Regions from separate parts of the Lysinibacillus sp. COL-1 genome, predicted to be linked through region 1. Evidence: a T-box and tRNA genes for the amino acid it is inferred to sense, from the RefSeq annotation. Region 1 holds a T-box; the other regions hold tRNA genes.
What was found. A T-box is a leader RNA that pairs with one kind of tRNA and senses whether it is charged. The one in region 1 lies ahead of proS (proline--tRNA ligase), so its partner is inferred to be a tRNA-Pro.
Positions count from the first base shown of each region.

Region 2: it encodes a tRNA-Pro, which carries the amino acid that the T-box ahead of proS (proline--tRNA ligase) is inferred to sense. The anticodon was not compared.
Region 3: it encodes a tRNA-Pro, which carries the amino acid that the T-box ahead of proS (proline--tRNA ligase) is inferred to sense. The anticodon was not compared.

Region 1 covers NZ_JCAWSJ010000004.1:2,124,016-2,130,717, forward strand. The annotation lists gene AC6BKE_RS18890 (hypothetical protein) at 1-276, shown strand, start outside; gene AC6BKE_RS18895 (tyrosine recombinase XerC) at 764-1,726, shown strand; gene AC6BKE_RS18900 (DinB family protein) at 1,781-2,278, shown strand; gene AC6BKE_RS18905 (hypothetical protein) at 2,454-2,603, shown strand; gene AC6BKE_RS18910 (hypothetical protein) at 2,821-2,991, shown strand; gene AC6BKE_RS18915 (putative bifunctional diguanylate cyclase/phosphodiesterase) at 3,383-5,089, shown strand; T-box leader at 5,159-5,378, shown strand; gene proS (proline--tRNA ligase) at 5,514-6,702, shown strand, end outside.
Region 2 covers NZ_JCAWSJ010000004.1:3,430,284-3,436,985, forward strand. The annotation lists gene AC6BKE_RS25065 (dipeptidase) at 1-58, opposite strand, end outside; gene AC6BKE_RS25070 (TraR/DksA C4-type zinc finger protein) at 106-555, opposite strand; gene AC6BKE_RS25075 (MerR family transcriptional regulator) at 631-1,392, opposite strand; gene AC6BKE_RS25080 (diaminopropionate ammonia-lyase) at 2,237-3,439, opposite strand; tRNA gene AC6BKE_RS25085 (tRNA-Glu) at 3,700-3,771, opposite strand; tRNA gene AC6BKE_RS25090 (tRNA-Ser) at 3,774-3,864, opposite strand; tRNA gene AC6BKE_RS25095 (tRNA-Asn) at 3,874-3,950, opposite strand; tRNA gene AC6BKE_RS25100 (tRNA-Ile) at 3,958-4,031, opposite strand; tRNA gene AC6BKE_RS25105 (tRNA-Gly) at 4,033-4,106, opposite strand; tRNA gene AC6BKE_RS25110 (tRNA-Phe) at 4,112-4,187, opposite strand; tRNA gene AC6BKE_RS25115 (tRNA-Asp) at 4,245-4,320, opposite strand; tRNA gene AC6BKE_RS25120 (tRNA-Met) at 4,324-4,398, opposite strand; tRNA gene AC6BKE_RS25125 (tRNA-Ser) at 4,452-4,544, opposite strand; tRNA gene AC6BKE_RS25130 (tRNA-Ile) at 4,560-4,636, opposite strand; tRNA gene AC6BKE_RS25135 (tRNA-Met) at 4,644-4,717, opposite strand; tRNA gene AC6BKE_RS25140 (tRNA-Ala) at 4,745-4,820, opposite strand; tRNA gene AC6BKE_RS25145 (tRNA-Pro) at 4,837-4,913, opposite strand; tRNA gene AC6BKE_RS25150 (tRNA-Arg) at 4,921-4,997, opposite strand; tRNA gene AC6BKE_RS25155 (tRNA-Leu) at 5,006-5,094, opposite strand; tRNA gene AC6BKE_RS25160 (tRNA-Gly) at 5,100-5,174, opposite strand; tRNA gene AC6BKE_RS25165 (tRNA-Leu) at 5,210-5,294, opposite strand; tRNA gene AC6BKE_RS25170 (tRNA-Lys) at 5,312-5,387, opposite strand; tRNA gene AC6BKE_RS25175 (tRNA-Thr) at 5,396-5,471, opposite strand; tRNA gene AC6BKE_RS25180 (tRNA-Val) at 5,475-5,550, opposite strand; rRNA gene rrf (5S ribosomal RNA) at 5,561-5,676, opposite strand; gene AC6BKE_RS25190 (cysteine desulfurase family protein) at 5,996-6,702, opposite strand, start outside.
Region 3 covers NZ_JCAWSJ010000002.1:643,194-649,895, forward strand. The annotation lists rRNA gene AC6BKE_RS03585 (23S ribosomal RNA) at 1-2,185, shown strand, start outside; rRNA gene rrf (5S ribosomal RNA) at 2,252-2,367, shown strand; tRNA gene AC6BKE_RS03595 (tRNA-Val) at 2,379-2,454, shown strand; tRNA gene AC6BKE_RS03600 (tRNA-Met) at 2,481-2,555, shown strand; tRNA gene AC6BKE_RS03605 (tRNA-Asp) at 2,559-2,634, shown strand; tRNA gene AC6BKE_RS03610 (tRNA-Thr) at 2,643-2,718, shown strand; tRNA gene AC6BKE_RS03615 (tRNA-Tyr) at 2,726-2,809, shown strand; tRNA gene AC6BKE_RS03620 (tRNA-Trp) at 2,814-2,887, shown strand; tRNA gene AC6BKE_RS03625 (tRNA-His) at 2,935-3,010, shown strand; tRNA gene AC6BKE_RS03630 (tRNA-Gln) at 3,020-3,094, shown strand; tRNA gene AC6BKE_RS03635 (tRNA-Lys) at 3,109-3,181, shown strand; tRNA gene AC6BKE_RS03640 (tRNA-Arg) at 3,201-3,277, shown strand; tRNA gene AC6BKE_RS03645 (tRNA-Pro) at 3,293-3,369, shown strand; tRNA gene AC6BKE_RS03650 (tRNA-Ala) at 3,385-3,460, shown strand; tRNA gene AC6BKE_RS03655 (tRNA-Ser) at 3,474-3,566, shown strand; tRNA gene AC6BKE_RS03660 (tRNA-Phe) at 3,571-3,646, shown strand; tRNA gene AC6BKE_RS03665 (tRNA-Gly) at 3,653-3,726, shown strand; tRNA gene AC6BKE_RS03670 (tRNA-Ile) at 3,731-3,804, shown strand; tRNA gene AC6BKE_RS03675 (tRNA-Asn) at 3,812-3,888, shown strand; tRNA gene AC6BKE_RS03680 (tRNA-Glu) at 3,890-3,961, shown strand; gene AC6BKE_RS03685 (nitric oxide synthase oxygenase) at 4,280-5,326, shown strand; gene AC6BKE_RS03690 (hypothetical protein) at 5,352-5,882, shown strand; gene AC6BKE_RS03695 (CynX/NimT family MFS transporter) at 5,949-6,702, opposite strand, start outside.

The DNA.
Region 1 (6,702 bases):
AATGAGACAATGGCTCTTTATAAAGAAGGGGAACAACAATTCTTAGAAGCGTACCATGGCCATTATCGAATCAAGTATGTAACATTGCCAGGCATCCAACGTTTATTGCAACTTCGCTTTCAATTAGAAGAAGGGAAGGATTACCAACTGTTAGAAACAGGTATCCAGCATTTAACGTGTAATGAGGAGACAGTCGCAAGACTTCAGCAAATGTTATCGACAAACTGGTCACTAACAAAACAGGCAGACGGTGCTTATTCAGTTTTTGTAAAATAATACCATTCTCGTTGTGAGACGAATCGACATGGGTAGTGACCCATCTTCTATTTTTTCGAAGCTTCTCACAGGGCAAGCAAATTGCGACTCCTCGTAATGGCTGCTGACTCTTTGTTTTCAAGTAAATAAACAATACTCAAGCTACCAAGTAGAAGTTACTTGATATTAATCACACCGATATTGCCATAAGACATAGCCCTTTTTGACGGTTTAGTAGAAGGTGGGCAAGACCAGCATTTAAGCTGAATCAAGATGAAGTATACTAGATTTTAATATTCATTTAACGTGAACTTTATGACTATTTTCCTGCAACTGTCACAAAAGATTTAAAAGGAAATCCTCTTTTTTAAAAAAGGGGATTTTTTTATTGCTTAAAAAGAACATTTGTTCTATATCATGAAAAAGGGCATTTTTTTCAATAAAGTTCCCAAATTTATATTTGGGAACGTTTTTTCGTGGTAAAATAGAGCAAATAGAGGTGATTAGCATGCAAAATACCAAGCAACCGAAATTCATGAAGGATTTTCTAGTTTATTTGACGACCATCAAAGGAAAATCACAGCGCACAAGAAAAGAATATGAATATGACCTAACCTTATTTTTCCGTTTCCATAAAGCAATCCAGGAGGATCTGGATATAGAAAATTTAGTAGCCATTGATATTGCCACTATTACAATAGAAGAAATTCGTGATATTACATTAGAGGATCTTTATTACTTTATGGAGTACTGTGAAGTACAGCGAGGAAATTCTGCTGCTTCGAGGGCACGAAAAGTGGCGACATTAAAATCCTTTTTCAAATACTTAAAAGGAAAACGTCGACTTATTGAGGAAAATCCAGCAGAAGAATTAGAAACACCAAAAATTGGCCGAAAAAGACCAATTTATATGAATCTTCAAGAGGCTACTCAATTTATCGATGGAATACCGATAAATCAGGCATCACCAAGAAATTACTGTATGATGATGTTTTTCTTGAATTTAGGAATACGTGTGACGGAGCTTTGCCAGCTCAATAAAACATCTATTCAAGGACGTTATTTAACGGTTGTCGGGAAGGGCAATAAGGAGCGTACTGTCTACTTAAACGATAGCTGTTTGCAGGCACTCGCAGATTATGAAAATAGTGGGAAAACGCCTTATAAGGGGGACGGGGATGAGCCTCTTTTCGTCTCACAAAAAGGAACACGCTTTACGCGCCAAACTGTTGCCAAAATCGTGAAGCGCATTAATCAACAATCAGGTCTTCAAAAGGAACGACTTACACCACATAAGTTGCGTCATACATCTGCGACTATGATGTATAAAGCAGGTGCAGATATTCGGAGCTTACAGCATATCTTAGGACATTCAAGTGTAGCGACGACTCAAATTTATACGCATATAGAGGACGAGCAGCTACAACATGTTTTAGAAAATAATCCCTTTAATATTGTGCGCGAGAGATGATTTTTACCCCTCTCTGTCGAATATAGTAGTATGCCAAATGAAGGGGGTTAACTTATGATGTTAGTAGCAAAAGAACAATTCGACGCAACAAGGGCGCAATTACTTCAAACGATTCAAAACTTAGACAATACAACCTTTAATGACAAACCAGATGCACAAAGCTGGAGTGTAGCACAAATCTGTCATCATCTTGTGTTAGTAGAGGAAGCAGCCAAAAAAGCCATTACATGGGGATTACAAGCCCAAGAACAATCATCACCTGCAAGAAAAAATGTTCAGCTTGTTGTTTTGGATAGAACAAAAAAATTTCAAGCACCAACTATTGTGGAGCCAATAGATCAGCCTTTTACCGTTCAGGAGATGCTAGATTTACTAGCCACAACAAGAATGAATTTTCTCGCTTTTTTACAAACAATTGAAGAACCTGAAATTTTAACAAAATATGCTGTGAAGCACCCAGCCTTAGGTACATTGCCACTCGATCAATGGATTGAAATGGTGTATTTACACGAGCAGCGTCATATCGAGCAAATACAAGAAATAATGAAATAAACATATGGCAAGTAAGTATAGAGGGATTTGAGCACACAAGTGTGAGCCAAATTCCTTTTATTGTTATATGCTTTTTCTATCATAACCTCTTGACGTGCTACATAATCTGTTATATATTAAATAAAAATAATAACAACTGTTATAAAACAGTTTTCAAATCAAGGAGGAATTTTTAATGACAAAGTATCGAGACGGCTATGAATTTTATTGTGAAATGTGTGAGCGTTATGGGTTAGAGCCAATTTCTTTCCGCTATTATGTATTACAGTTATCACAGCAACAACTGTCTGCTTATAACATGCAAGCAAAACAATTAGGCATTTAAAGGACGTGGTTATGACGGAAGCCGACGTGAATATTTTATGAAAAGCCCAGCCATACTAAATACAATGGTTCGGGCTTTTGCGATTTTTAAAAGAAATTTCAGATAATTTATTGACAAGCATCATACTCTGTTATATATTTTTAGAAAATAATATTACTGTTATATAACAAAAATCAAAAACCACATTTAGTAGCAATCATGAAAGGAAGTTAGAAGGGTGACAGATTATCGAGAGGGTTATGAATTTTACCGCCAAGTATGTGAGGAGCACGGACTAGAGCCTATTAATTTTCACTATTATATTTTAAATTTATCGCAAGAGCAGTTACATGCATATAACCAATATGCAAAATCATCAGAAGAGTCAATCGAATATGAGGTTTCTTAACTTGTAAAATACCTTATTACCTCTGTGGGTTCGTAAGGTATTTTTGCTTTCACAAAAAATTTACATAGCTGCATTCTCTTTATCTAGCATAATTGAAATTTGTATTTAATAGATAAATAGCCTAAAGAAAGCACTTTCAATAGTACAAAAGTATCAAAAAACTTTACAATTAGGTAAATTTAGGGTGTTTATAACCGCTATTTTTTGGCTATTTTCTCATAAATCCTCAAATAGGGCTTTAGATGTTTTTGATATTTGGGTTGAATTAACTGCTTTTCTAAGACTATAATATAATTACATAAAAAAGGGCGATATACCACAACTTTATACCTCGCTGTAAGATAAAGCAAAAGTACCAAACCCTTCATATTTTAATGAACGGAGAATGAAAATGATGAATATCACGCCTAATAGCATTAATCAAATGAACTATAGTCTAAAAGAATTACAAGATATCTTTTCCGCCATGAATAGTTCCATCATTGTAGCGATTACCGATCGTACCGGGAAAATTACGTTTGTTAATGATCATTTTTGCAAAATTTCGAAGTATACGCGTGAAGAATTATTAGGTCAAGATCACCGTTTACTTAACTCAGGCTTCCATCCTAAATCTTTCTTTAGAGAGATGTGGAGAACAATAGGTAATGGTGATATGTGGAATGGCGAGGTGTGCAATCGTGCGAAAGATGGCAGTTTATATTGGGTAAAGACAACGATTTTCCCATTCCTTGATGAAAAGGGAAAGCCTTATCAATATATCGCCATTCGCGTCGATATTACAGCGCAAAAGGACATAAAAAAAATTACCCATATTGCCTATCACGATGAATTAACAGGACTGCCAAATCGTCGTAAACTAGAACAGCGTTTAGAAAATGAATTCCATCAATCTCGACGTACAGGAGATAAATTTGCGTTATTTTTCATTGATGTGAATCGATTCAAACACATTAACGACGGGCTTGGTCATATTATCGGCGATATGTTTTTAGTGGAAATGTCGAATCGTCTACGAAATGTTGATTATACATCTAATTCATTCTATCGCCACAATAGTGATGAATTTGTCATGATTTTAAATGACGTCAGTCGCATTGACGAAATGGCCAAAGAAATCATTAATGTCTTCAATGAAAGTTTCATCGTCGATACCTATGAATTTTATGCAAGCATCAGTATCGGCATTAGTATATTCCCAGATCATGCAAACTCTGTAGAAGAATTATTGAAAAATGCGGATATTGCCATGTATGCAGCAAAATCTACGCGTGGAAATCAGTACCGTTTATACCGTGACAATATGGATGAAGCCAACGATAAATGGCTTCTATTAGAAACAAAATTACACCAAGCATTAAAACAGGACCGCTTAGAATTACATTACCAGCCTAAAATTGATTTAAAAACAGATACGGTCATTGGCATGGAAGCCTTGCTACGCTGGTATGATCCTGAATTAGGTCATATTCCACCAGATCGTTTTATTCCATTTGCAGAAGAATGTGGGCTTATTAATGATATCGGTGTTTGGGTATTACATAAAGCCTGTGCTCAAGCTCGTTTTTGGAATGAAGCACATAATTTAACATTGCGCGTAGCCGTCAATATTTCTCCGATTCATATTAGTACAAGTAGCTTTGTGGACATGGTGTGTGAAGTCATTGCAGAAACAGGCATTGACCCACACTTATTAGAAATTGAAATTACGGAAATGAGTATGCTTGATTATACGGAAGATTTAATTGATACCATCAAGCAATTACGGGCATTGGGCATTACGATTTCATTAGACGATTTCGGGACAGGCTATTCATCGTTAAACTACTTAAAAAAATTCCCTGTGGATGTCCTTAAAATTGACCGTGCCTTTGTCCGTGACATTGTGCCTGAAAAATCAGGGATTGCGATGATTTCAGCTATGATTTCCTTAGCACATGCTTTAAATCTTCAAGTAGTTGCTGAAGGTGTCGAGGAAGAAGCTGAATTGAACGTACTTCGTGAGCATGGCTGTGAGTATGTGCAGGGTTATTATTTCAGTAAGCCATTGTCTGTAGATGATTTTACAGATTTAATCGTTAATTCTGTGACAAAATAGACCAGTTATGAATTGCTATTCCTGAATGATTTTGCTAAAGTGGGATAAAGCCAAACAGTTCATACAATATTCAATTTGATGATGTGGCCAAGTAAGTAAGAATTGTGAGACAGAAAATATAGCAATTGCTGAGAGCTATATCACCGCTTCTTTACTGAACACCTACCACGGAGATGTTATGCAAACATAACCGAGTCGTTTTCGTTACCAAACGTGAGAGGGTTTTAAGTTCTACTTAAAGCTAAATCAAGGTGGTACCACGTCTATCCAGCACAAAGACGTCCTTATTCAGAGGACAGCTTTGTGCTTTTTTCATTCAGCTTGATAGTAACAGCTCGCTGAAACAAGCTAAACGCCCTGGTAGATGGCACTGTTTTTCTTACACCAAGGCAACAATGATTTAACAAAAATTGGAGGAGATCACATGTCAAAACAATTAGAAGATTTTTCGAAATGGTATATTGAGACTATCCAAAAAGCTGATTTAATGGATTATACACCTGTTCGTGGCTGTATTGCCTTTAAACCTGATGGCTATGAGATTTGGGAGCATATTCAAGAGGAAATGGATCGTCGCTTTAAAGAGACAGGGCATCGTAATGCCTATTTCCCAATGCTTATTCCTGAATCTTTCTTCCAAAAAGAAAAGGATCATATCGAAGGATTCTCACCTGAGCTACCTTGGGTAACAGAGGCAGCAGGGGAACAATTAGAAGAACGTCTGGCACTACGTCCAACGTCTGAAACGATGATTGGCCATCTTTACTCCAATTGGATTAAAAGCTACCGTGACCTACCCGTTTTGATTAATCAATGGGCAAACGTCTTCCGTTGGGAAAAGAAAACTCTTCCTTTTATTCGCACATCTGAATTTTTATGGCAAGAAGGACATACAGCGCACGTCGATGAAGAGGATGCTCGTCAAGAAACGATGCAAATGCTTGAAATCTATAAAGAAGTTGTAGAACAAGTACTAGCAATTCCAGTTTATGACGGACAAAAAACACCTTCTGAACGTTTTGCAGGTGCTGTCGATACGTATTCGATTGAGGCGATGATGAAAAATGGCAAGGCTGTGCAAGCTGGTACATCTCATTATTTAGGCACGAAATTTGCAGAAGCCTTTAACATTAAGTATTTAAATAAAGCGAACCAGCATGAGTATGTACACACAACATCTTGGGGTACATCTACGCGCTTAATCGGCTCGGTAATTATGGTGCATGGTGATGAGCAGGGGCTTGTTTTACCTCCTCGCATCGCGCCAACTCAAGTTGTTTTAATTCCAGTGGGACCATGGAAAAAGAACCCTCAAATTATGGAGCATCTAGATGAAATTTTTGTCGCTTTAAAAGCGAAGGGCATTCGCGTACGCCTTGACGATTCGGACCAATCACCAGGCTTTAAGTTCAATGAATGGGAGCTAAAAGGGGTGCCAGTTCGCATTGAATTAGGACCTCGTGATCTTGACAACAATCAAGCTTTACTTAAAGCCCGTGATGAAGAGGAAAAACGAACAATTGATTTAGCTACGATTATCACAGCCATTGAAGAAGAATTAACAACCATGCAAGCGCGCTTACTCGAAAAAGCACGTCAGTTCCGTGAAGCAA
Region 2 (6,702 bases), 1.3 Mb from region 1:
CCGTTTCAAGAGTTGTTAATTTTAAAAGCGCATCACAATGTAAATCAATAATCTTCATATCCTCACCTCTACAGCTATTATACTGCTTTCACGAGGAAAAACTTACTAAATTTTATCTTGCGGTGTATCGGAAGAGCCAAATTCCTCAAGTTCAATAAAATCATCAGATCTTGGTGTTGAAGATAGTACATCTTCTTCCACCGGTCGTAAATTTTCTTCTTTCTGTTCTGCATGCTCCACGCATGTCAGAGCTTGCGGCATAGCCTCTAAACGTCCTAATGGAATGTCTTCACCACAGACCACACATTTACCATAGGTTCCGTCTGCCATTGCTTGAAGAGTTTTTTTAATTTCCTCCGCATTGTCGCCAAGATGCTCATCCATAGCCATTTCTGTTAGCTGATCCGTTAAATCACTCGCATTATCAGCAGGATGATTATCATAATTAGATAGCTCTGTCGCTTGGGGACGCTCTGATTCCTCTAATCGTCGTTCAATTTCTTGCAATTCTTGCTCTAGTTGTCTTTTTAATTGTTGCATTATTTGTTGATCCAAAAAAATCTCCTCCTCATGCCTTCATTTTTTCCTAATTTACGATTTCTAAAACATGTCAGCATAAGGAAGACCTATTTATTTACTCGTGTAAGCTATGATTGCATCGTGTAAAAATTGTGCAGTTCCCTTTGCACCTCGCTCATCATAATAAGCCGTAAATCGTTCGTCAGCTATATACATTTGTGCAAGTCCTGCATGGGCCTCTTGAGAATATTCATTCCATGTAAAGCTTAGCCAGCGTTTATGCAATTCTGCCACTTCCATCGCAATGTCACTTGTAGGATTCCCGAGCTCCATAGCCTCTGCTAACCGCTCAAACATTTGCTGTTCTAGCTCTTGCATCGCCTGATATTGTTGCTCTGTCATATTCATAAGCTTAGCATTCGAAGCATCCACTGTGCCTTCTCCATATTTCGCACGAATTTCTTGTCCGTATTGCTTTTCATTATATTCGATTAACCTTTCTTTAAAACCTTTAAATTTTTCTTCATTGGACATCGGTTGTTCCCCCTCAATGGATTGTATTGTTTTTTCTACCGTCTGTAAGATTGTTACAAGCTGTTCCTGGCGTTGAAGCAAAGCTGCTCTATGTGTTTTTAGCGCCTCTGCATGTTGAAAATTTGGCGCCTTAATAATCGCTTGAATCGTCGCAAGTTTCATATCTAATGCACGATAAAATAAAATCTGCTGTAGCATATCGACCTCCAATTGGCCATAGAATCGATACCCTGCCTCATTTGTTCTGGCTGGCTTCAGCAACCCAATTTCATCATAATAACGCAATGTTCTCGTGCTAACACCCGACAATTGAGAAAGCTCCTGAATGGAATATTCCATGTGCTCACCTCCTCTAATGCTACTGTAAACTTTGACGCAACGTTAAGGTCAAGACAAAATAAAAAATATTAATCGAACTATAATCATCCTTTCAGAATATATAATTCCATAAAAATCTATAATCTGAGTTTTTATACACCGATATGAATAATAAATATTTCACAGGAACGTGATAGGATGAAGTGCCCAAATTGTCACCATAAGAGTCATACAAAACAAGTACTAACTTTGCCTTCTCCATCCCTCTTTACAGTATGCTTGACCAATTTGGATGGATTGCTAAGCCACTTTCAGCAAATGAAGTTCGTGCTGTTGCGAATGTTTATGAAAACAGTCAACTATCTATTATTGAAACAGAATCCACTAACGAAGCAGACGCTATACTAGCTGGTCAATTCGTGTAAGCATTCCGTTTGTATTATGAGATGGCACTCAATGAGGGTGATTTTTATTGGATTGCTGATATGCTTGCACTTGGCAGTTCAGCTTATCAAAAATTAGAGAAATATAGTAATGAAATTACATATTACTTCTATTTAAAACAATGGGGTATAAGATGTACAATTTTCAAATGGTCAATACTATGTGGATATGAACGAAACGTGTGATTTTTATGATGCACAAGAAAATTATCAATTCTATGATTGCTATAAGACCTATACTGTTACAATAGATGATTATGGTGCTTTTAAAATTGCCCATATTACTATTCACTAATAAGGTCTTTTACAATCGTAAAATAAGCAAGGAAAAAATAAACTATCGCGAGATACTCTTATTTCGCAATAGTTCGTTTCTTCTGCATTGTTTTGGTAGTTTAAAAATGATCCAGCTATCTTACTGTTCATTGATTCGCATATTTCCCATGCCACACTATGTGATGATAATTCTTTTTATCTGTGTCGCCCTCTGTATTAATAAACAACACCCTCGCATGTTCGTCTAGCTGTAGGTCGAGTATTAAATCTTTGTAGTGTTCATTAGTCATTAATTCATAAAAGCAACCAAACGGAGCCGCTCCTGATTCTCCTGCTATAATACGTGAGTCTGAAGCCAATGGATTTGCAAGAACGCGCATTCCTGTTGCTGCTATTTCTTCCCCACAGGAGATGCTTATTTTTATATGGGCTTTTAAAAGTTGCCAAGCCTGTGGATTAGGTTCACCGCAAGCAAGGCCCGCCATTATGGTTTTCATCTCTCCACCAACAGTTACATATTGCTCAGTACCTGCCTTAAAGCTCTCATAATAACAATTAGCAACATGTGGCTCAACTAACACAAATGTAATATCCTGCTCATAATATTGTTGTAAAAAAGCTACTACTGCCCCTGCAAATGACCCAACACCAGCTTGTAAAAATACATGTGTCGGAGCTTGCTGCATCTGTTCAACGATTTCATGTACAAGTGTTGTGTAGCCTTGCATAATCCATAATGGTATTTCTTCGTAGCCATCCCACATCGTATCCTGAATCAGGACCCAGCCATTTTCTTGTGCTAGCTGCGAGGAATAACGCACGGTTTCATCATAATTCATTGTCGTTATTTCAGCATAGGCTCCTTCTTTTTTAATATGCTGTAAACGTTCATCGGCACTGCCAGCTGGCATATATATTCGCGCTTGATACCCCAGTTCACGAGCCGCCCATGCCACACCACGACCATGGTTACCATCTGTTGTTGAAATAAAGGTTAAATTACCTATCTGCGCTTTTACTTCTGATGATTTTAATTGTTCAAACGATAGTTCCTCTATATTTTTCTGGAGTCTATTGGCAACATACTGCGCAATTGCATAAACTCCGCCTAATACTTTAAATGCGTTTAAGCCAAATCGATAGGATTCGTCTTTTACCAAAATTTTTTCTACACCCATCCATGAAGCAAGTGAATCAAGATGATGGAGAGGTGTCTTTTCAAATTGCTCATATGTACGTAGAAATTGCCCCACTTTCTTTACTTGTTCCAATGTAAAATATGGCAGTAAAGCTGTTCCGTCATTTGCTTTATCCAGCTGATTGTGCACCCACTTTAATTTTTCATTCATTCCTATCCCTCCTTTATCATTAGCTTAGTCCATCTAGCTTCAAAATACAAAATTATACAATACAGAACTTACATTTGTCTAAGTTCCTTGTTATGCGTTTATGATCCCCTACGGAAAAGGGAGAAAAATTTCTTAACTTCCTATATAATTAACAAGCCTTCACAGATTCGATGTTCTGTGAAGGCTTCATTTTTATAGTAACTATGTTATCAAATCAATTAAAAAGTGCAGTAGATGTAATTCATCTACTGCACTTAGTATGACCCGTACGGGATTCGAACCCGTGTTACCGCCGTGAAAGGGCGGTGTCTTAACCACTTGACCAACGGGCCAATGGCGGAGAAGGAGGGATTTGAACCCTCGCGCCGGTTACCCGACCTACACCCTTAGCAGGGGCGCCTCTTCAGCCTCTTGAGTACTTCCCCACATAAAAATGGCTCCGAAGGCAGGACTCGAACCTGCGACAACCTGATTAACAGTCAGGTGCTACTACCAACTGAGCTACTTCGGAATAATAATGGGCCTAAATGGACTCGAACCATCGACCTCACGCTTATCAGGCGTGCGCTCTAACCAGCTGAGCTATAGGCCCTTGGAGCGGGTGATGGGAATCGAACCCACGACATCAGCTTGGAAGGCTGAGGTTTTACCATTAAACTACACCCGCATAAATGGTGGGTCAGGACGGAATCGAACCGCCGACACTTAGAGCTTCAATCTAATGCTCTACCAACTGAGCTACTGACCCATTTCGTCCATGCTAAGCTTATTTTCTTTTGCTTTTCATATCTTCTTATGAAAATAATGGCGGTCCCGACCGGGATCGAACCGGCGATCTCCTGCGTGACAGGCAGGCATGTTAACCGCTACACCACGGGACCATTTGGTTGCGGGGGCCGGATTTGAACCAACGACCTTCGGGTTATGAGCCCGACGAGCTACCACTGCTCCACCCCGCGATAATTTTATACGGTTTCGAGTTTTTAAAGCACCATTTATAAAGATTTAAAACTGGAGGAGGTAGAGGGATTCGAACCCCCGCGCGGTGTTACCCGCCTGTCGGTTTTCAAGACCGATCCCTTCAGCCAGACTTGGGTATACCTCCGTTGCAATATATAAATGGTGGACCTTGCAGGACTCGAACCTGCGACCGGACGGTTATGAGCCGTCTGCTCTAACCAACTGAGCTAAAGGTCCTTTAAGATGGCGGCAGAGGGGATCGAACCCCCGACCTTACGGGTATGAACCGTACGCTCTAGCCAGCTGAGCTACGCCGCCAGGATCTTTATACTGGTTAATTTATTATGGTGGAGCCTAGCGGGATCGAACCGCTGACCTCCTGCGTGCAAGGCAGGCGCTCTCCCAGCTGAGCTAAGGCCCCATAATTTCTTTGGAAATGGTCGGGAAGACAGGATTCGAACCTGCGACCCCTTGGTCCCAAACCAAGTGCTCTACCAAGCTGAGCTACTTCCCGTTCTTTTTGGCGCGCCCGACAGGAGTCGAACCCATAACCTTCTGATCCGTAGTCAGACGCTCTATCCAATTGAGCTACGGGCGCATTAAAAATGGTGCCGAGGACCGGAATCGAACCGGTACGGTAGTCACCTACCGCAGGATTTTAAGTCCTGTGCGTCTGCCAGTTCCGCCACCCCGGCACATTTGGAGCGGAAGACGAGGTTCGAACTCGCGACCCCCACCTTGGCAAGGTGGTGTTCTACCACTGAACTACTTCCGCATGTGCATAAGTTTTTTTATCTGGCAATGAAATAATGGTGCGGGTGAAGGGAGTCGAACCCCCACGCCTTGCGGCGCTAGATCCTAAGTCTAGTGCGTCTGCCAATTCCGCCACACCCGCTTATTATTATTTAAAAATGGTGAGCCATGAAGGACTCGAACCTTCGACCCTCTGATTAAAAGTCAGATGCTCTACCAACTGAGCTAATGGCTCTAAAAAAATGGTGCCGGCTATAGGAATCGAACCCACGACCTACTGATTACAAGTCAGTTGCTCTACCTGCTGAGCTAAACCGGCATATGGTGGAGGATGACGGGCTCGAACCGCCGACCCTCTGCTTGTAAGGCAGATGCTCTCCCAGCTGAGCTAATCCTCCTGGGTATTATGCCTAGCGACGTCCTACTCTCACAGGGGGAAGCCCCCAACTACCATCGGCGCTAAAGAGCTTAACTTCCGTGTTCGGTATGGGAACGGGTGTGACCTCTTTGCCATCATCACTAGACTTGCACATGGATGTGCTGGCTTCTGCGTTCTTAGCAGAAGTTTCTTTATGTATCTTGTTTTGAAGTTGTTTACCTGTCCTTCAAGACAAGAATTATTGTATAACGTTTTCTCACATTGTGCAATACTTTTTTATAAAAAAAAGAAATTATTACTTTTTGAAGTTATTTTTGCTAAGTAAGAGAAAATATTGCCCTGCAAAATATTATAACAATTGTTGTTTCAAAAGAAAACAATTATTTTATTTCACCTATTTTCTTAGCTTATAATCTATTTCTAAACAAGGAAAGGGTATAGAAAACCCTTCACTTGTTGTTTCATTAAATAGTTAAAAGCTCTTGTTTCAATCTTAGAATTTCTTCAAATGTTGTGGAAGCTCCAAAAGATAGTCTAAAAAATTGGCGTGCTGCTTCCAAAGAGTAACCCATTGATAAAATGGCTTTCGTTCCAGATTCACTATGAATATCACATGCACTACCCGTCGAAATACAGATTCCTGCCTCATTTAACTTTAAAAGAACATATTGTCCCTCTATTTTATCCATCATTACGCCACAAATAGTAGGCAATTGTTGGTTACATTCTATTAATTGGCATGTTTCAGGCAAATTGTTTTTCAAAAATCTTCTTAAAGTCTCATAATGTTGTCTTTCATATTGATAGTTTTCAATTGCTGCCGCAAAGGCTACAATTGCTGGTGTATCTAATGTGCCGCCTCTTAAACCCCTCTCATGAGTCACACCCGGTGTTAAGGCAGGTACTCGGAGCGCAGGATTCAGATAGACAGCACCACACCCCTTTGGTCCACCTATTTTATGAGCTGAGATTGTGATGGCATCTACTCCACTTGGTATAGCAAGCTTCCCAAATGATTGTACACAGTCAATATGGCTGAAAACATCAGATTTTTTAGCCATCTCTATTATTTTCTCTACAGGCTGAATAGCACCAATTTCAGAATTGACATGTTGAATTGTAATCAAAGCCGTATCTTTGCGGATTGCTTGCTGTAATTGTTCAAGGTCAA
Region 3 (6,702 bases), on a different contig from region 1:
CCAGGGTGAAGGTAAGGTAACACTTACTGGAGGCCCGAACCCACGCACGTTGAAAAGTGCGGGGATGAGGTGTGGGTAGCGGAGAAATTCCAATCGAACTTGGAGATAGCTGGTTCTCTCCGAAATAGCTTTAGGGCTAGCCTCGTGATGAGAATACTGGAGGTAGAGCACTGTTTGGACTAGGGGGCCATCCCGGTTTACCGAATTCAGACAAACTCCGAATGCCAGATATTTATACACGGGAGTCAGACTGCGAGTGATAAGATCCGTAGTCAAAAGGGAAACAGCCCAGACCACCAGCTAAGGTCCCAAAGTAATCGTTAAGTGGAAAAGGATGTGGCGTTGCACAGACAACCAGGATGTTGGCTTAGAAGCAGCCATCATTTAAAGAGTGCGTAATAGCTCACTGGTCGAGTGACGCTGCGCCGAAAATGTATCGGGGCTAAACGATTCACCGAAGCTGTGGATTGACATCTACGATGTCAGTGGTAGGAGAGCGTTCTAAGTGCGTTGAAGTCAGACCGGAAGGACTGGTGGAGCGCTTAGAAGTGAGAATGCCGGTATGAGTAGCGAAAGACGGGTGAGAATCCCGTCCACCGTATGACTAAGGTTTCCTGAGGAAGGCTCGTCCGCTCAGGGTTAGTCGGGACCTAAGCCGAGGCCGATAGGCGTAGGCGATGGACAACAGGTTGATATTCCTGTACCACCTCCTCACCGTTTGAGAAATGGGGGGACGCAGTAGGATAGGGTAAGCGCGCTGTTGGTTATGCGCGTCCAAGCAGTAAGGCGTGTGTGTAGGCAAATCCGCACACTGTAACGTTGAGCTGTGATGGCGAGTCCGTATGGACGAAGTTCCTGATTTCACACTGCCAAGAAAAGCCTCTATCGAGGTGAGAGGTGCCCGTACCGCAAACCGACACAGGTAGTCGAGGAGAGAATCCTAAGGTGTGCGAGAGAACTCTCGTTAAGGAACTCGGCAAAATGACCCCGTAACTTCGGGAGAAGGGGTGCTCTTGAGCGTGCAAGCGCATGAGAGCCGCAGTGAATAGGCCCAGGCGACTGTTTAGCAAAAACACAGGTCTCTGCAAAACCGTAAGGTGACGTATAGGGGCTGACGCCTGCCCGGTGCTGGAAGGTTAAGAGGAGTGGTTAGCGCAAGCGAAGCTGCGAATTGAAGCCCCAGTAAACGGCGGCCGTAACTATAACGGTCCTAAGGTAGCGAAATTCCTTGTCGGGTAAGTTCCGACCCGCACGAAAGGCGTAACGATCTGGGCACTGTCTCAACGAGAGACTCGGTGAAATTATAGTACCTGTGAAGATGCAGGTTACCCGCGACAGGACGGAAAGACCCCGTGGAGCTTTACTGTAGCCTGATATTGAATTTTGGTACAACTTGTACAGGATAGGTAGGAGCCAGAGATCTCGGAGCGCCAGCTTCGAAGGAGGCGTCGGTGGGATACTACCCTGGTTGTATTGAAATTCTAACCCATGCCCCTTAGCGGGGTAGGAGACAGTGTCAGGCGGACAGTTTGACTGGGGCGGTCGCCTCCTAAAAGGTAACGGAGGCGCCCAAAGGTTCCCTCAGAATGGTTGGAAATCATTCGTAGAGTGTAAAGGCACAAGGGAGCTTGACTGCGAGACCTACAAGTCGAGCAGGGTCGAAAGACGGGCTTAGTGATCCGGTGGTTCCGCATGGAAGGGCCATCGCTCAACGGATAAAAGCTACCCCGGGGATAACAGGCTTATCTCCCCCAAGAGTCCACATCGACGGGGAGGTTTGGCACCTCGATGTCGGCTCATCGCATCCTGGGGCTGTAGTCGGTCCCAAGGGTTGGGCTGTTCGCCCATTAAAGCGGTACGCGAGCTGGGTTCAGAACGTCGTGAGACAGTTCGGTCCCTATCCGTCGTGGGCGTAGGAAATTTGAGAGGAGCTGTCCTTAGTACGAGAGGACCGGGATGGACACACCGCTGGTGTACCAGTTGTCTTGCCAAAGGCATCGCTGGGTAGCTATGTGTGGACGGGATAAGTGCTGAAAGCATCTAAGCATGAAGCCCCCCTCAAGATGAGATTTCCCATTACGCAAGTAAGTAAGATCCCTCAAAGACGATGAGGTAGATAGGTTCGAGGTGGAAGTGTGGTGACACATGGAGCTGACGAATACTAATCGATCGAGGACTTAACCAAAACGTTTGAAACATTCAATGAACCGTTTATCCAGTTTTGAAAGAACAACTCTTTCAACTGAATAAGTGAAGTGATGATGGCAAAGAGGCCACACCCGTTCCCATACCGAACACGGAAGTTAAGCTCTTTAGCGCCGATGGTAGTTGGGGGCTTCCCCCTGTGAGAGTAGGACATCGCTTCGCTTATTTTTCGTGGAGGATTAGCTCAGCTGGGAGAGCATCTGCCTTACAAGCAGAGGGTCGGCGGTTCGAGCCCGTCATCCTCCACCATTATTTTTAAAACAGTATAGTATTATCGCGGGGTGGAGCAGTGGTAGCTCGTCGGGCTCATAACCCGAAGGTCGTTGGTTCAAATCCAGCCCCCGCAACCAAATGGTCCCGTGGTGTAGCGGTTAACATGCCTGCCTGTCACGCAGGAGATCGCCGGTTCGATCCCGGTCGGGACCGCCATTTTTTTTGCCGGTGTAGCTCAGTTGGTAGAGCAACTGACTTGTAATCAGTAGGTCGTGGGTTCGACTCCTATCGCCGGCACCATTCCCTTGGAGGGGTAGCGAAGTGGCTAAACGCGGCGGACTGTAAATCCGCTCCTTAGGGTTCGGCGGTTCGAATCCGTCCCCCTCCACCATTTTAGGGGCATAGTTCAACGGTAGAATAGAGGTCTCCAAAACCTTTGGTGTGGGTTCGATTCCTACTGCCCCTGCCAGGTATTGAGGTACTCGTTCATATACAGCTGTTATAATTTATATAGTGGCGATTGTGGCGAAGTGGTTAACGCATCGGATTGTGGTTCCGACATTCGTGGGTTCGATTCCCATCAGTCGCCCCATTTTCAAATTGGGGTATAGCCAAGCGGTAAGGCAACGGATTTTGATTCCGTCATGCCTAGGTTCGAATCCTAGTACCCCAGCCATTTTTCTTTTTTACGAGCCATTAGCTCAGTTGGTAGAGCATCTGACTTTTAATCAGAGGGTCGAAGGTTCGAGTCCTTCATGGCTCATCGTTTTTTAATGAATATTGCGCCCGTAGCTCAATTGGATAGAGCGTCTGACTACGGATCAGAAGGTTATGGGTTCGACTCCTGTCGGGCGCGCCAATAAATTTATGTTTTCGGAATGTAGCTCAGCTTGGTAGAGCACTTGGTTTGGGACCAAGGGGTCGTAGGTTCGAATCCTGTCATTCCGACCATTTTTTATGATAAATGGGGCCTTAGCTCAGCTGGGAGAGCGCCTGCCTTGCACGCAGGAGGTCAGCGGTTCGATCCCGCTAGGCTCCACCAGTTCAATATTTTTGGAGGTATACCCAAGTCTGGCTGAAGGGATCGGTCTTGAAAACCGACAGGCGGGTAACACCGCGCGGGGGTTCGAATCCCTCTACCTCCTCCATTTTGGGTCAGTAGCTCAGTTGGTAGAGCATTAGATTGAAGCTCTAAGTGTCGGCGGTTCGATTCCGTCCTGACCCACCATTATTTGCGGGTGTAGTTTAATGGTAAAACCTCAGCCTTCCAAGCTGATGTCGTGAGTTCGATTCTCATCACCCGCTCCAAAATGGGCCTATAGCTCAGCTGGTTAGAGCGCACGCCTGATAAGCGTGAGGTCGATGGTTCGAGTCCATTTAGGCCCATCATTATTCCGAAGTAGCTCAGTTGGTAGTAGCACCTGACTGTTAATCAGGTTGTCGCAGGTTCGAGTCCTGCCTTCGGAGCCACGGCCCGTTGGTCAAGTGGTTAAGACACCGCCCTTTCACGGCGGTAACACGGGTTCGAATCCCGTACGGGTCATCAAGCATGTAGCACAAATATTGTGTTACATGCTTTTTCTTTTATCAATAAATGATACATTAGTAAAGAGTGAAAGCTACGAATCCGCTATCAATGGTTCAGTAGCTTTTTTACATGACTAATATTTTGTTTCTCCTTTCTATAAGATGTCGCCCACCTCTTTTCCTTCTTCATTCACAATATCTTCTAATCATGATTCGATTCATTATAAATTTGAACAAACTATTTCATATATGCAATATGTATGTTTTTTTATAGCTATTTTCGTGGTGCTTGTCGTTTTGTTCCTCTAATATGAGGATAAGTGGAGGAATCGAAATGAATATACAGGAGATCCAGCAATTTTTAAGTTTATATCAGACAGAACAAGATGAATCAGAGCGTTGGTTAGCGAATAGATTACAACAGATTAAGAATGCAGGTGAGTACGACCCAACAACAGAGGAGCTAGCTTTTGGTGCACGGGTGGCGTGGCGTAATAGTAACAAATGTATTGGTCGTCTGTTTTGGCAATCATTGCATGTAGTAGATGCACGTGCCGTTTTAGATGAACAGGATATTTTTCAAAAACTACTGGAGCATATCGATTATGCAACAAATAGTGGAAAAATCCGTCCAACAATAACAGTATTTGCTTCGAACAGAGTGCGTATATGGAATCATCAGCTAATTCGTTATGCAGGCTATGAAACGGAAGCTGGCGTTATTGGTGATGCACATTCTATTGTTTTTACTAAAGTATGTGAATCGTTAGGTTGGAAAAGTGAGAGGACACCATTCGATGTGTTACCTCTTGTTATACAAGTAGATGAGCGAGCTCCGCAGCTGTTTACAATTCCTGTAGAATATATTTTAGAGGTGCCAATTCGTCATCCAGAGTCAGTGGATGTAGAGAAATTAGGAATGAAATGGTATGCTGTACCCATAATTTCAAGTATGCGTTTTCAAATGGCAGGCATTGATTTCCAAGCCGCACCCTTTAATGGCTGGTATATGGGGACAGAAATCGGTGCACGTAATTTAGCAGATCATGACCGTTATAATATGCTACCAGCTATTGCGGAGGTTTTTAATCTTGATACAACCAAGCAAGCTTCACTTTGGCGTGATCGTGCATTAGTGGAACTTAATATTGCTGTCCTTCATTCTTTTAAAGAACAAGGCGTGAGCATTGTCGATCATCATACAGCTGCTCAGCAGTTTAAATTGTTTGAAGAAGCAGAGGAATCAGCAGGACGAGACGTTACAGGCAACTGGACATGGCTAATCCCACCACTTTCGCCCGCAACGACTCATATTTTCCATAAACCTTATGTCAATATTTATCATACACCCAATTATTTTTATCAAAAACCATGCTATTAACTGATTGTGGAGAGGACGAAACGCTATGTTGAATGAGCAAATTCCGAGTATCCCGTGGTTACAATTGACGACACCTTATGGAAGAGGAACGGCTATCCCTCAGCTGATTGAACAGGAGCAATATACAGAGCTAGCTGAGTTAGTGGAGCATCAAGGTACACTATGGCAGGTCACACCATGGGCTTTGCTTGTCCTTCTAAAAAAGCTTGCTAGCAAAAATACGGGGGATGTCTCTGTACAAGAAGTAGAGCTTTATTTAGCTGTGGCACATGCAATTTCTGAAGATTATCTAGACCCATCCTATTCAGTTCAAACTATGCAGGAGCTGTTAGATGTCAAATATTTATGGATGGATCACGAAGAGAATGATGAGCTGGAATGGGAGGAGGAAACGCCAAAGGGTTATGAGCAGAAAGCTTTTGTAAGCTATTATTATTTTAGTTATATACTCTTACAAGAGGCTGTTCCTATTTTTGCAGCAGTTATAGCTCACAACAAAGAAACAGCAGACCGTCTTACTGAACTGCTAACCTTACTACAGCAATTGGACAAATAAAACGTCTATACCTATATAGAAGTAAAGCAGATGGGAAATATGAGCAGTTATCCCATCTGCTTTATTTTAATGGACATATTCGTCTTTAGAAGCTCTCATTGAGCAAAAGAAAAGAATGGTCGCCACAGCTACAAAGAGCCAACCAGCAATATTCCAGCCACCAAATAAATCATGTAAGTAGCCAAAAAGAATAGGGCCAATGGCGGCAAATAAATAACCTAATGATTGTGCAAAGCCTGATAAATCTGCTGCCTCAAATGCCGTGCGTGTACGAAGTGTAAAGAACATCATCGCTAAGGCAAATGAAGAACCTCCTGCTAAACCTAAAAGAATCATCCACAGTACCCCAAGACTTGTCCACTCCATGACAACTCCAGTAAAGCCTATTAAATAGAAGAATGTAAACATCACTACAAGAGGTCTTTGAGAAGCCATTTTACTTGCAATGATAGGCACAGCCAATGCCATTGGTACTTGTGAAAATTGCATGATAGAAAACATCCAACCAGCTTTGTCAGGAGCCAATCCCTGGGCGATGTAGATTTCGGGAATCCAAGCAGCAGTCGTATAAAATAATAAAGACTGTAATCCCATTGCACCTGTGACAGCCCAAGTAACAGGTGACTTCCATAAGGGTGTACTCGTCATTTTAGAGGTAGTGGCTGGCTCAGGTTTATTTGATTTCAATTGAGGTATCCAAATTAAAATCGTTACGACCACTAGTACAAGTGCAATGGACAGCGCTCCTTGCCAGCCAAATGATGAATTGGCTATAGGATAGCTAATACCTGCGCCAAGCCCAGCCGTTAAGTTCATCGAC